4 regions of the Paenibacillus sp. BT-177 genome follow, and region 3 is predicted to be linked to each of the others. Evidence: riboswitches for the same ligand, from Rfam matches in the RefSeq annotation. Region 3 holds a riboswitch; each other region holds the start of a gene.

Region 1 (3,129 bases), on a different contig from region 3:
TATTATCGTATGATGGGTATTATCCAAAGTCAACGTCTGAACCGGAAAAGTAAAAATGATGCAAAGAATTGTCGATGTTTGTTCTTGTTCTGTAATATGGTTGTCACAAAAACATCGGTTTACAGTAGCTGCGACTATTCTATATAATTTATGTAACCATGTTTCATAGTGTGAAACGAATATGGATACAAGAGGAGCGGTTCACGATGGAAGACCGTAAATTAACCGTCCGCGCTGTAGAGCGTGCACTTGATATACTGCTGTGTTTTACCGCAGAATCTGATCTTGGTCTAACGGAGATTGCCTCCCAAATTGGTCTACATAAAAGCACCGTTCATCGTCTTTTGACTACGCTAGAGGATCGGGGATTTGTCGTTCGGAATGCCGAAACGGAAAAATATCGGCTTGGTTTTCGCATATGGGAGCTGTCCACGCATCTGTCCCAAAGCGATGAGCCGGCGGTGTTGTTACAGCCTGCAATGGAAGGACTGCGTGATCGCTTAGGGGAAACGGTCAGCTTGTACCTGCGGGATGGAAGCATGCGTATTCGCATACAAGCCGTGCAGAGCAATCAGGCGATCCGCAGGGTTGCGCCTGTGGGTGCGCGTATGCCGCTGGCTGTGGGAGCCTCCAGCAAGGTGCTGGCGGCCTTTATGCCGCCACAGGAGCTGGAGGTACTGCTAAGCAGTGAAGAATGGCCTCCCTCGGTAGATCCTGAGGTATATAAAGCCCAGCTGCAGGACATTCGTGAGAAGGGGTATGCGACTAGCTATGAAGAACGTGAGCCAGGGGCTGCGGCTGTGGCCGCGCCTATTGTGAACCGAAAGGGACAGGTCGCGGCGGCTTTATCTGTATCCGGCCCGGTCAGTCGACTTGCACCCGAGACGCTGCATGATTTTGCTCCGGTTTTGATCGAAGCAGCTAAGGAAATGGGGCTTATGCTCCCGTAACAGTAATCAATACAAAAGGAAATCATACAAGGGTTGCCAAAGCTATAAATTTAAAGTAGTCTGATAGAGATGGCGGGTTGTCTGTTATAGCCGCCAATTCATGTGAATAGAAAGTATCACAGTTACTGGGGGAGCCTGTAATGCGGGCTGAGATGGAATCGGGCAAGATTCCGGACCCTTTGCACCTGATCTGGATCATACCAGCGTAGGGAAGTAATCGGCCATTGAAATGTATACGCAGCTGCTGTCTGCGGTGACGCATAGGGTTTTATTCCATGTGCGCACTGTCTGGATAGCTGTCTCGTTTGATTAGCCGGTTCCCTAGGGAACCGGCTTTTTTGCATAGATCAGCGCCACCCTGGGAATGGTTCCGGATCGGTGTGTCATTTCAACGATACGGGAGGAATGGATCATGAAATCGATGGAAACCGAAGGAACAAAAGAAACAGGAGTGAAATCAACAACAGTAGAGAAGACAAGTGCGGAGCAAGCCAGTAGGGTTAATTCTTTCCCAGGGAGCCGCAAGGTGTATATTCAAGGTTCTCGGCCGGACATTGCCGTGCCAGAGCGTGAAATCGCGCTGCATCCCACACATACGCCGCAGGGAATAGAGTATCATGAGCCACTGCGTGTGTACGATACCAGCGGTCCGATGACAGATGAAGCCTATCAGGTGGATATTCGTCAGGGCTTGCCACCATTACGGCGAGCTTGGGCACTGGAACGGGGGGATGTGGAGGCTTACGACGGCCGTACCGTCAAGCCGGAGGATAATGGACTGAAACCCGGCTCCAAACGGGAAACAGTGGAATTTCCCGGTGTGACCAACCGTCCGCTTCGGGCTTCACAAGGGCGCACCGTGACGCAAATGCATTATGCGCGGCAAGGGATCATTACGCCTGAAATGGAATTTGCGGCGATCCGTGAAGGAGTGGAGCCCGAGTTTGTACGGCAGGAGTTGGCGGCTGGACGAGCCATTTTACCTTCAAATATCAATCACCCGGAAAGCGAGCCCATGGTCATAGGGCGCCATTTTCACGTGAAGATCAATGCAAACATTGGAAATTCCGCGGTTACGTCCTCCATCGAGGAGGAAGTGGAGAAGATGACCTGGGCTGTACGCTGGGGCTCAGACACCGTCATGGACCTGTCCACAGGCCGTAATATCCATACGACACGCGAATGGATTATTAGGAATTCACCCGTACCGATTGGGACGGTGCCGCTATATCAGGCACTGGAAAAGGTGAACGGCGAAGCAGAGAAGCTGACGTGGGAGCTGTATCGAGACACACTGATTGAGCAGGCGGAGCAAGGAGTGGACTATTTTACAATTCATGCGGGTGTATTGCTGCGATATATACCGATGACGGCGAATAGAATGACGGGAATTGTATCCCGGGGCGGGTCGATTATGGCAGCCTGGTGCCTTGCGCACCATCAGGAGAACTTTTTGTATACGCATTTTGAAGAAATCTGTGAAATTATGAAAACCTACGATGTGGCCTTTTCTCTCGGGGATGGTCTGCGTCCGGGTAGTATCTATGATGCGAATGATGAAGCACAATTTGCAGAGCTGAAGACGTTGGGCGAGCTAACGCAAATCGCATGGAAGCATGATGTCCAGGTCATGATTGAAGGGCCGGGACATGTCCCTATGCACAAAATCAAGGAGAATGTGGATTTACAAATGGAAATTTGTAAGGAGGCTCCCTTTTATACTTTAGGGCCGCTGACGACGGATATCGCACCAGGATATGATCATATTACCTCAGCTATCGGGGCGGCCATGATCGGTTGGTTCGGGACGTCCATGCTGTGCTATGTTACGCCGAAGGAGCACTTGGGTCTGCCGAACAAGGATGATGTCCGCGAGGGAGTTATTACCTACAAAATTGCCGCACATGCTGCCGATCTGGCGAAGGGCCATCCACGTGCACAGCAGCGGGACGATGCTTTGTCCAAGGCGCGTTTTGAATTCCGCTGGCGCGATCAGTTCAATCTTTCGCTTGACCCTGAGCGGGCCTTGTCCTACCATGATGAAACACTACCGGCAGAGGGGGCCAAGGAAGCACACTTTTGCTCGATGTGCGGTCCTAAGTTTTGCAGTATGCGTATCACACAGGACATTCGTGCCTATGCGGCAGATAAGGGACTGAATACCGAGGAAGCCGTCGTC
Region 2 (3,129 bases), on a different contig from region 3:
ATAAATTGGTTTAAGGCGGGGAGACCGCTTCACGGTTCATTTGATCTTACGATCGCTGTTGCCGCGGGATTCTTTGAATTAAATTTTAAAGGTAAGAATCCCCCTGAGCATATGCTTCCGAAGCTAGCTTTCCTAAAGAAAGCTTTCAGGCGAACGCTTCGCTTCTCAAGATTCAAATGAATCGCTACGCTGCCAACCGCCTTATAAGCACCTTATTTTTAAAGCAGGGTTGTGTGGCATTTTTACACACATGCACACCTGCTTTTACGCTTAGATACTATGAGACTAAAGAATAAACCAAGTGGAGCGAGAACGAAGCGGACGGAATGGTGCTGTACAAGCGAAGCGGTCGCTTTTGTCCCCGGATTTCTACCCTGCTGATGCTTTAATCCGGAAATCCGGGGGCGGTGGCGATGGAAAGCATCATCCGTCCGCGTAGTGGCACAAAGGCTACTTCAAGCTCTATTTACAAGATCAACGCTTGGGCAAGAAGTCGTTTGTGAAGGCCTTATCGACTTCCAAAGGTTTGCTGAGCAGCTTGCGTTCATACATCCAGTCCGAGTAGTTTTTCCATACCTCCGCTTTTTGTACGCCCCATTGCGCGGCATCGTCCTGATAACGCGGGCTTAGCCATTTTTGACTAGCGAGTACCAGTTTTTTGTCCAGCTCTGGCACAGCTTTACTTAAGATATCTGCCGCTTCTTCTGGATGGGCGATAGTGTATTCATAGCCTTGCGCGGTAGCGTCCATGAACGCCTTAACCAGCTCAGGATCATTTTTTATCGTCTGTTCATTGCTCACAATTACAGGTGTATAGTAATCGAGGTTTTTGGAATAATCTTTTACATATAGCATATCCAATGGCTCACCTCGAAGCTTGGCCTCAATCCCGGTCCATGCGTAGAAAATCCAGGCAAAGTCAATATCCCGCTTCACAGCTGTAAAATAGTCTGCATTGCCCATATTGACGATCTTCACTTTGCTCACATCACCTTGGTCTGAATCCATGATGGATTTCATGACCGCTTCTTCTACAGGTGAACCCCAGCCGCCGTAGCTTTTACCCTCGAAGTCTTTCGGGCTTTTAATTCCGCGGTCTACCGGGGCTGCGAAGCCAGAGGTGTTATGCTGAATCACCGCAGCGATGGATACGAGCGGCACGCCTTGGATGCGAGCCTGAGTGACGCCTTCTTGATAGCTGATACCAAAAGGTGCAGCATTCGAAGCAACCATTTGGTCGGTCCCGCCTGAGCCTGGTTGAACAATTTGAACATTCAAGCCTGCTTTTTCGTAAAATCCTTTGTCCTTGGCGACATAGAGTCCTGTGTGATTCGTATTGGGTGTCCAGTCGAGCACGACTTTAACATCTTTGAGCCCCTTTGCCGAGGTAGACGTTGAAGTGTCGGCAGCAGGAGCCTCCTTTTGAGATGTAGGGGGATTGCCGCCGCAAGCGGTCAGAGTCAGAGCCATGAGCCACAGACTGATTAGACCCAGGCTTAACATTTTCATGCGCTTCATCGTTGTGTTCTCTCCTTTTTAATTACCCGTTGTCCGTCCAATCAGACAGCTTATGTTCCCCATTTTCACAAAAATAACATCTGCCGGAATGCAATCTTTCCAACAACTTCATCTTCAACAAAAAAAGCGTCCCGGGATTCCGGGACGCTTGCGCTTGTATATACCAAAGTAAGGGATGTCCTGTTTTAATAAAAGGCACATCTTGCTTAAGCATTCCTACGCTGGCATTACCCAGATCAGGTTGTAAGGGTCAGTGTCTTGGGACACACTCTCAGCCGGCCGATTCCAGCACCCCTGGCATTGTATGGTTTAATGGGTTCGTTTATTCGGGTTTACTACGACGATTATATGCCTTGAAGGCGGGTCTGTCCAGCCTTAAGGAAGCGCTCACGGTTCATTTGCCGAACGACAGGGTACACTTTTACTGTGAGCTTTGATCTGAAAATGAACATGAATCATTCAGATCTGTTCTGGTCATGTTATTTTCAGAACAGCTACACTGTATGTTTAGGAGAGCTGGTGCCAAGTGGCATAGACTCTATAGAATTCTAATTCGTAAAAAGGAGTTGTTGTACTGTGGGTAAAACGGAGACATTGGATCGCAGTCAGCTGGAACAAGCTATTGTGAAGGCTTTGGATAACAACAAATTTTGCTCGTTAGGTACGGTAGAGGGCGGAAAACCGAAAGTACGCTATATGGCCCTTTTTAACGTTGGAATGAACATTCATCTGGCGACGGATCGCAAAACACATAAAGTGGAAGAGCTAAAGGAGAATCCGAATGCTTATCTGCTGCTGGGTTATGAAGTGGGTGGCACGAAGGAAGTCTTGGAAGTGGAGGCTACCGTCCAGGTTACAGCTGATGAGGGGTTGCGCAAGCAAGTGTGGAATGATTCTCTGAAAAAGTGGTTTTCCGGACCTGATGATCCCGATTATGTCATTTTAGACGTCAATCCGACTCGTATTGAGTACGTCGGTCAACAAACAGAGCGCCAGGTGTGGACGAAATAGAAACAATATAAACGGACAAGCCAGTAAATTTCCAACCTTTTCAGGAGATTTACTGGCTTTTTTATGCGAAAAATAATTATTTTTTCATAAATATTTTAAGCAAATGACTACTCTTTTGTCTGGCGTTGGATTAAAATAGGAATGGTGGGTTCAAAGCTTACATATATGTGCAAAAGTATGTATATGAGGCATACACCTTAATAAGGAGGGGTATATTTTGTTATTTCGTAAAAATTGGTTTAAAGGGTTTACAGCAGCAGTTGTAGCTTGTAGCCTACTGGTGTTTTCAGCCGCTCCATCTTGGGCAGCTAGCGACTCTCGCGATAGCGCTACGGTGAATTTGCGGATCATGGAGACAACGGATATTCATGGGGCACTGATGAATTATGACTACTATTCGGACAAAGAAACCAACGAATATGGCTTGGTTAGTACAGCTAGTTTGATCCAGAAGGCACGTAGTGAAACAAGAAACAGTATGTTGTTCGATAATGGTGATTTGCTGCAAGGCAATCCATTAGGCGATTATATGGCTCGCAATAAAACCTTTGAGAAAGAAGGCGGTGTTCATCCGGTCTACAAGATGATGAATTTAATGGG
Region 3 (3,129 bases):
GCACTTAGTGGTGGGCAACGGACAAAGGTGCTTCTTGCTAAGTTGCTGTTGGAAAAGCCAAATGTATTGCTGCTGGATGAGCCTACCAACTATTTGGATGTGGAGCATATTGAATGGCTTACGCGATATTTGAAGGATTATCCCTATGCTTTTATCCTCATCTCACATGATACTGAATTTATGAACCAAGTCGTTAATGTAATCTACCATCTTGAATTTGCTAAGATGACCCGCTATTCAGCTAACTATGAAAAGTTTCTTGAAATGGCGGATCTGAACAAAGCACAGCATATTGATGCATATGAGAAGCAGCAGGAATATATTAAGAAACAGGAAGATTTTATTCAGCGCAATAAAGCGCGCGCATCTACATCAGGCCGTGCAAAAAGCCGTGAAAAGCAGCTTGATCGGATCGAACGTATTGATAAGCCTGAAGAAGCTGCAAAGCCAACCTTTCAGTTCAAAGAAGCTCGTGCGAGCGGGAAAACGGTTTTTGAGGGTATTGATTTTGAAATTGGCTACACTCATGCTCTTTTGCCTAAAATGTCCATGACGATCGAACGTGGCGAAAAGATCGCAATTGTTGGCTGCAATGGTGTTGGTAAGTCTACGTTGCTCAAAACCATTCTTGGGAAAATACCTCCAATCAGCGGAAAAACCTATCAAGGGGATTTCTTGCAGCCTGCTTATTTTGAACAGGAAGTAAAGGCGGAGAAAATTACACCGATTGACGATGTATGGAATGAATTTCCGCATTTGAATCAGCATGAAGTACGAGCGCATTTGGCGCGCTGTGGTTTGAAGAATGAGCATATCACCCGGCCTTTGTCTGCGCTTAGTGGTGGAGAACAGGCTAAAGTCCGCCTTTGTAAACTGTTAATGCGTGAGAGCAACTGGGTACTGTTTGATGAGCCTACCAACCACTTGGATGTCAAAGCAAAGGATGAACTCAAACGCGCTTTGAAGGAATACAAAGGGACCGTATTGCTTGTATCCCACGAACCGGACTTTTACGAGGATTGGGTAACCAAAACGTGGAATGTAGAAGAGTGGTCTAGTAAAGTTAACTGAAATCCAGTTCTGACAGATTTAACACAAGGTGGGGTTTGCAGAATTAGGAAAATATGCTAAGCTATCTTTAGCTGATACAATAAAATAGTCACACTAGGGGAGCCGCCCATGCGGCTGAGACGAAATAAATGGATTTCGGACCCTTTGTACCTGATCTGGGTTATGCCAGCGTAGGGAAGTGAGTACTGTACAAACAAGGTAGTAGCTCTTTACTTTTGTTTGCGCAGGGAACGATATACGTTTACGGATATAATAGTCCGTTTGATTTTGAACGTTTGTCAAGCCACTTCCTTTGGGAAGTGGCTTTTTGCGTTTCGTTCATCTTCATTTGTTCGAGTTTCCGTAGACGGATTTACATATAATCTCCTTTCATTATTGCTGGTACATGTGGCTGGCTCCGTATGATATTACCCAATATGGAGCTAAAACAATATAGATTCAGCTAATACGATTTTTTTTATAACACAAGTTCATATTCTTTAGTCCAAGTGAGGTGAAAATGAGATCGAATTACACGTAATTACGATGGAAAGTGTCTCCTGTGTGAATGTACCCCAAGTGGCTGCCGCTATTTGTGCTTATATTCATTATGTACACGCACGTTCGAAACAGAAGGGTGCCTCTGCTTTGCTTTCTTTGACTCGTAGCATGATCAAGCAGGAAGTTCCTTTGCGGCAAATTGTAGTAAATGACCGCGTGGACGTAGCTTTACTTACCTCGGCAGGAGCTGTCCAGCTTCCAGCTAATGGGTTATCTGTGGTGGATGCGAAAAGTCTACTTTCAGAGGGTACACGCTGTGGAGTGTCTGTACATTCCTTGGAGGAGGTGCAGACCGCCGAGCAGGCTGGAGCAGACTATGTACTATTTGGTCATGTATATGAGACCCATTGTAAAGCCGGTCTTGTACCGCGGGGTATAGCACAGCTTGAACGCATTTGCAGATTGTCGGACATTCCGGTGATAGCGCTGGGAGGCATACAACCCCATCATGTTCCAGAGCTTTATCATGCTGGAGCAAGCGGAATTGCGGTGATGTCTGGTATATGGGAAGCAAAGTCACCCGTTGCAGCAGCGATGGAATATAGGCGAATGGTAGATCTTGTAGTTCACGACCTGTAGCAAGAAAACGAGACGAAGGGAAAGTAGAATGCTTACTGGAGAGGAGACACGGAACATATGTCAAAGACACATACAGAGAAAAAAGCGATAGGACACGCTGAATGCTTGGTCATAGGCGGAGGTGTGATCGGCAGTTCCATTGCTTATCATGTAGCTAAGGAGGGACGTAGTACGATCATGCTGGAACGATGGATCCCTGGTGAGGGAGCATCAGGAGCAGCGGTGGGAATGCTGGCAGCGGAAAGTGAAGAGTTTGCAGACCTTGAGCTGGCACGATTTGCCCGTACAAGTCGAGATGCATTCCCTGACCTTGTCTGTGATTTGGAACGTTTATCGGGTATTTCAGTGGACTTTCGTACAGGAGGATTTGTGACCCCATTTCGTTCGGAAGCAGAGGGCCAAAAACGCTGGAATGCTGCGAATATGCGAGAGGATGATCGTGCCATTTGGTGGGATGCCAAGGAGTTGGACCGACGGATTCCGGGCTTGGCAGATCAAGTAATTGGGGCTATCTACCGATCAAAGGAGACACAAGTGTCTCCTGTCCAGCTTTGCCGTGCTTATGCAGGGGCAGCTGCGGTGCTGGGAGCAACAATATGGTCTGGAACTCAAGCTGAGGAACTGGTCATACAGGATGGTCGAGTTTGCGGTGTGCGAACGGATAGTGGATTTTTTTCCTGTGATCAGGTCGTGATTGCCGCAGGCTTGGACAGCTTGAAATTGCTAGAACAAATTGGGTTTGATTATCCACTATACCCGGTCAAGGGCGAAGCGGTAGCAGTCTCCTTGAAGGATCATCCTTTGGATTATACCATTTATGCTGACGATATTTACCTCGTGCCTAAACAGAATAACGAGCTTTGGATTGGTGCCACGAGTCTTCCGCATCAATATGACAAAGAGGTGACCGTAGGAGGCTTAAAGGGGTTGTTAGCACGT
Region 4 (3,129 bases), on a different contig from region 3:
GCGGCAGGCATTCACCCCGGGCGGGTGCTGCCCATTGTACTGGATGTCGGCACGAATAACGAGAAGCTGCTGAATGATCCCCTGTATATCGGAAACCGGCACAAACGAGTTCGCGGGGAAGCCTATAATCAATTTATTGATACCTTTATCAGCAAAACGTTAACACAATTCCCGAAGGCGCTTTTGCATTGGGAGGATGTGGGTAGCGTGAACGCACGACACATTATAGGGAAGTACGGTCAAAACATTCTCACCTTCAATGATGATATCCAGGGCACAGGAGCAGTGACATTAGCTGCGATTGTTTCGGCGGTAGGTGTCACTAAAACTCCGCTACGTGAACAAAAACTACTTGTCTTTGGTCCAGGGGCAGCAGGAATCGGTAACGCCGACCAAATACGGGGTGCAATGATCGAGGACGGGCTTCCTGAAGAAGATTCATTCAAGGCATTTTGGGCCTATGATTATCGCGGGCTGTTAACAGACGATATGGAAGATGTACTGGATTATCAGAAACCATATGTGCGTAAAAAGGAAGAAATCAGCTCATGGGCCCGATCGGAAGATGATAAAATACCGTTGCTGGAGGTCATCCGTCAGGTAAAACCCACAATCTTGATTGGAACTTCCGGTGTAGCGGGTGCCTTTTCTGAAGAGATTATCAAGGAAATGGTAAAGCATGTGGAACGACCGATCATTATGCCCATGTCTAATCCTACCAACCTTGCTGAAGCGGTACCCGAAGATTTGATACGATGGACTGATGGCAAAGCATTGATTGCTACCGGAAGTCCCTTTGAGCCCGTCACCTATAACGGTACGAAGTTTGAAATTGGACAGGCGAATAATGCCTTTGTCTTCCCGGGGCTAGGCCTGGGCGCAATTGTGGTCAAGGCCAAAAGAATTACCCCTTCTATGTTTACCGCAGCAGCTGATGCCGTTGCCAACGCCGTAGATTCGAATGAACTTGGCGGTGCACTGCTGCCCCATATCCGAAAATTACGTGATGTTTCGTTCGCGGTTGCGGTTGCGGTAGCGAAGGCTGCAATTCAGGATCAGGTAGCTCAGGCACACATTTCAGATATTGAACAAGCCATTCGGGATGCGATGTGGAAACCGGAATATGTAAGGGTCAAAGCCGTGGAAAGTGTAATCCAGCACCCTCATTAATCCTTGACCGGAATCAAAGCAGTTTGACATAACCTAGGAACGAATGTACAGTATTAGTCAAAAGAATAGGAAAGTCCACTAGGGGAGCCACTATGGCTGAGACAAGAATGAATCTTGGACCCTTTGAACCTGATCTAGTTCGTACTAGCGTAGGAAAGTGGAGCCTTCGTATATAAGGTTTCAAGCGTTTTTTGCGCATTGAACCTATGTTGAAGCCGCTCCAGTTTTCGGGGCGGCTTTTTGGCGTTGTTCCGAGAATTGTATCTTACGGGACTTCTTGTTCTCCATTTTTATTGGAGGTGGGGAAATGAGTTTTTCGCAAGAACTTCGTCGGCAGGCGGATGGCATTTTTCAAGCCATTTATGAGCATCCCTTTGTGAGAGGTATTGCTGAAGGAAATTTAACAAGGGAGCAGCTGATTCACTATGTAAAACAAGACTTTGAATATTTGAACGCCTACATGCGGATTTACGGCATCGCGATCTCCAAAAGCACAAGCCGGGAGGATATGGCTGTATTTAACGAACAGATCTCTTTTATTCTCAACAGCGAGGTTCATCCACATCAAAACTTTTGTGCTATCGCAGGTGTCACCTATGAAGAGATGCAGGGATATCCACTCGCTCCGTCCGCTCATCATTATATCCGCCATATGCTGACAGTCGCACATGAAGGTAGTCTTGGAGAAATCATGGCCGTGCTGTTGCCATGTCCCTGGACATATCTTGAGATTGGACGCAGGCTAATGGATGAGGTAAGACCGGACGAGTCTCATCCATTCTATGAGTGGATTTGTTTCTATGGAAACCAGATTGAAGATGTAACATCCAAATATCGCGAGCGTGTGGATGCTTGGGCGAATGTCGCCACGGCTGCCGAGCAAGAGCGGATGATTGAGCATTTTATGCTAAGCTGCCAGCTGGAATATATGTTCTGGGATATGGCTTATAAGCAGGAACAATGGCCCGTCCAGATGCGCGCTACGGTCTTGGAATAATCAGTAGAGATGAGAGAGGATAAACATGATGAGTATATGGGAACAAAGTTATTCGGATCTCCTGACAAAGGTACAAAATAGCAACCCCCTCGTTCATAATATAACCAATGTGGTGGTCACCAACTTTACAGCCAACGGCCTGTATGCGCTGGGCGCTTCCCCGGTGATGGCTTATGCACCCGAGGAAGTAGCAGATATGGCAAAAATAGCGGGCGCCGTCGTGTTAAATATCGGTACGCTGAACCGCGAGCTGGTAGATGCCATGATCATTGCTGGACAATCGGCGAATGCTCATGGTGTTCCAGTTCTGCTGGATCCGGTTGGTGCGGGAGCGACGAGCTTTAGAACCGAGTCAGCACTGCGGATCCTAAAAGAAGTTAAAATCTCACTAGTGCGAGGCAATGCAGCCGAAGTCGCCCATCTAATCGGAGAAGTCCGAGAGATTAAAGGGGTAGATGCAGGCGACAGTGCTGACAGCAGTAATGTCGATCTGGCAGTTCGGGCTGCGCAAACACTCCATACCATGGTTGTCATCACTGGAAAAGAGGACGTCATCACCGATGGGGTCGAAGTACGATTGATTAGTGGCGGAGACGCGCTGCTTACGAAGGTAACCGGAACAGGCTGCCTGCTGACCTCTGTGTTGGGTGCGTTTGCAGCAATTGAATCCAACCTGCTGCTCGCAGGTACAGCAGGTTTGGCATTTTACGGTGCAGCAGCTTCCCGAGCCGCAGCACATACCGCAAAACTGGGGCCAGGCAGCTTCCAAATAGCCTTTCTCGACGAGCTTGCCAAACTACATACTGGTTCCCTGGAGGGGCATGTCACGATCCGTGAAGCTGGAACAACTACAGCAGGTGGTGCGCGATGAGAGGCGTGCATGTACCGAGAGCGCTGACGATTGCCGGTTCAGACAGCGGCGGCGGAGCCGGAATTCAAGCCGATCTCAAAACCTTTCAGGA

The links. Region 3 has a riboswitch for thiamine pyrophosphate ahead of OIU26_RS00110 (thiamine phosphate synthase). Riboswitches for the same ligand answer to the same signal wherever they lie in the genome.
Region 1: it holds a riboswitch for thiamine pyrophosphate, as region 3 does, so the genes downstream of both, thiC (phosphomethylpyrimidine synthase ThiC) here and OIU26_RS00110 (thiamine phosphate synthase) in region 3, are expected to answer to the same signal.
Region 2: it holds a riboswitch for thiamine pyrophosphate, as region 3 does, so the genes downstream of both, OIU26_RS22830 (ABC transporter substrate-binding protein) here and OIU26_RS00110 (thiamine phosphate synthase) in region 3, are expected to answer to the same signal.
Region 4: it holds a riboswitch for thiamine pyrophosphate, as region 3 does, so the genes downstream of both, tenA (thiaminase II) here and OIU26_RS00110 (thiamine phosphate synthase) in region 3, are expected to answer to the same signal.

What each region holds. Positions count from the first base shown of each region.
Region 1 is NZ_JAOYTP010000009.1:41,858-44,986, reverse strand. Features, by position in the region: gene OIU26_RS21055 (IclR family transcriptional regulator) at 207-950, shown strand; TPP riboswitch at 1,068-1,179, shown strand; gene thiC (phosphomethylpyrimidine synthase ThiC) at 1,363-3,129, shown strand, end outside.
Region 2 is NZ_JAOYTP010000011.1:62,376-65,504, forward strand. Features, by position in the region: gene OIU26_RS22825 (hypothetical protein) at 302-439, shown strand; gene OIU26_RS22830 (ABC transporter substrate-binding protein) at 475-1,518, opposite strand; TPP riboswitch at 1,715-1,824, opposite strand; gene OIU26_RS22835 (pyridoxamine 5'-phosphate oxidase family protein) at 2,095-2,529, shown strand; gene OIU26_RS22840 (bifunctional 2',3'-cyclic-nucleotide 2'-phosphodiesterase/3'-nucleotidase) at 2,747-3,129, shown strand, end outside.
Region 3 is NZ_JAOYTP010000001.1:31,846-34,974, reverse strand. Features, by position in the region: gene OIU26_RS00115 (ABC-F family ATP-binding cassette domain-containing protein) at 1-1,071, shown strand, start outside; TPP riboswitch at 1,157-1,265, shown strand; gene OIU26_RS00110 (thiamine phosphate synthase) at 1,597-2,190, shown strand; gene thiO (glycine oxidase ThiO) at 2,248-3,129, shown strand, end outside.
Region 4 is NZ_JAOYTP010000005.1:86,406-89,534, forward strand. Features, by position in the region: gene OIU26_RS16615 (NAD-dependent malic enzyme) at 1-1,170, shown strand, start outside; TPP riboswitch at 1,241-1,343, shown strand; gene tenA (thiaminase II) at 1,478-2,167, shown strand; gene thiM (hydroxyethylthiazole kinase) at 2,193-3,038, shown strand; gene thiD (bifunctional hydroxymethylpyrimidine kinase/phosphomethylpyrimidine kinase) at 3,035-3,129, shown strand, end outside.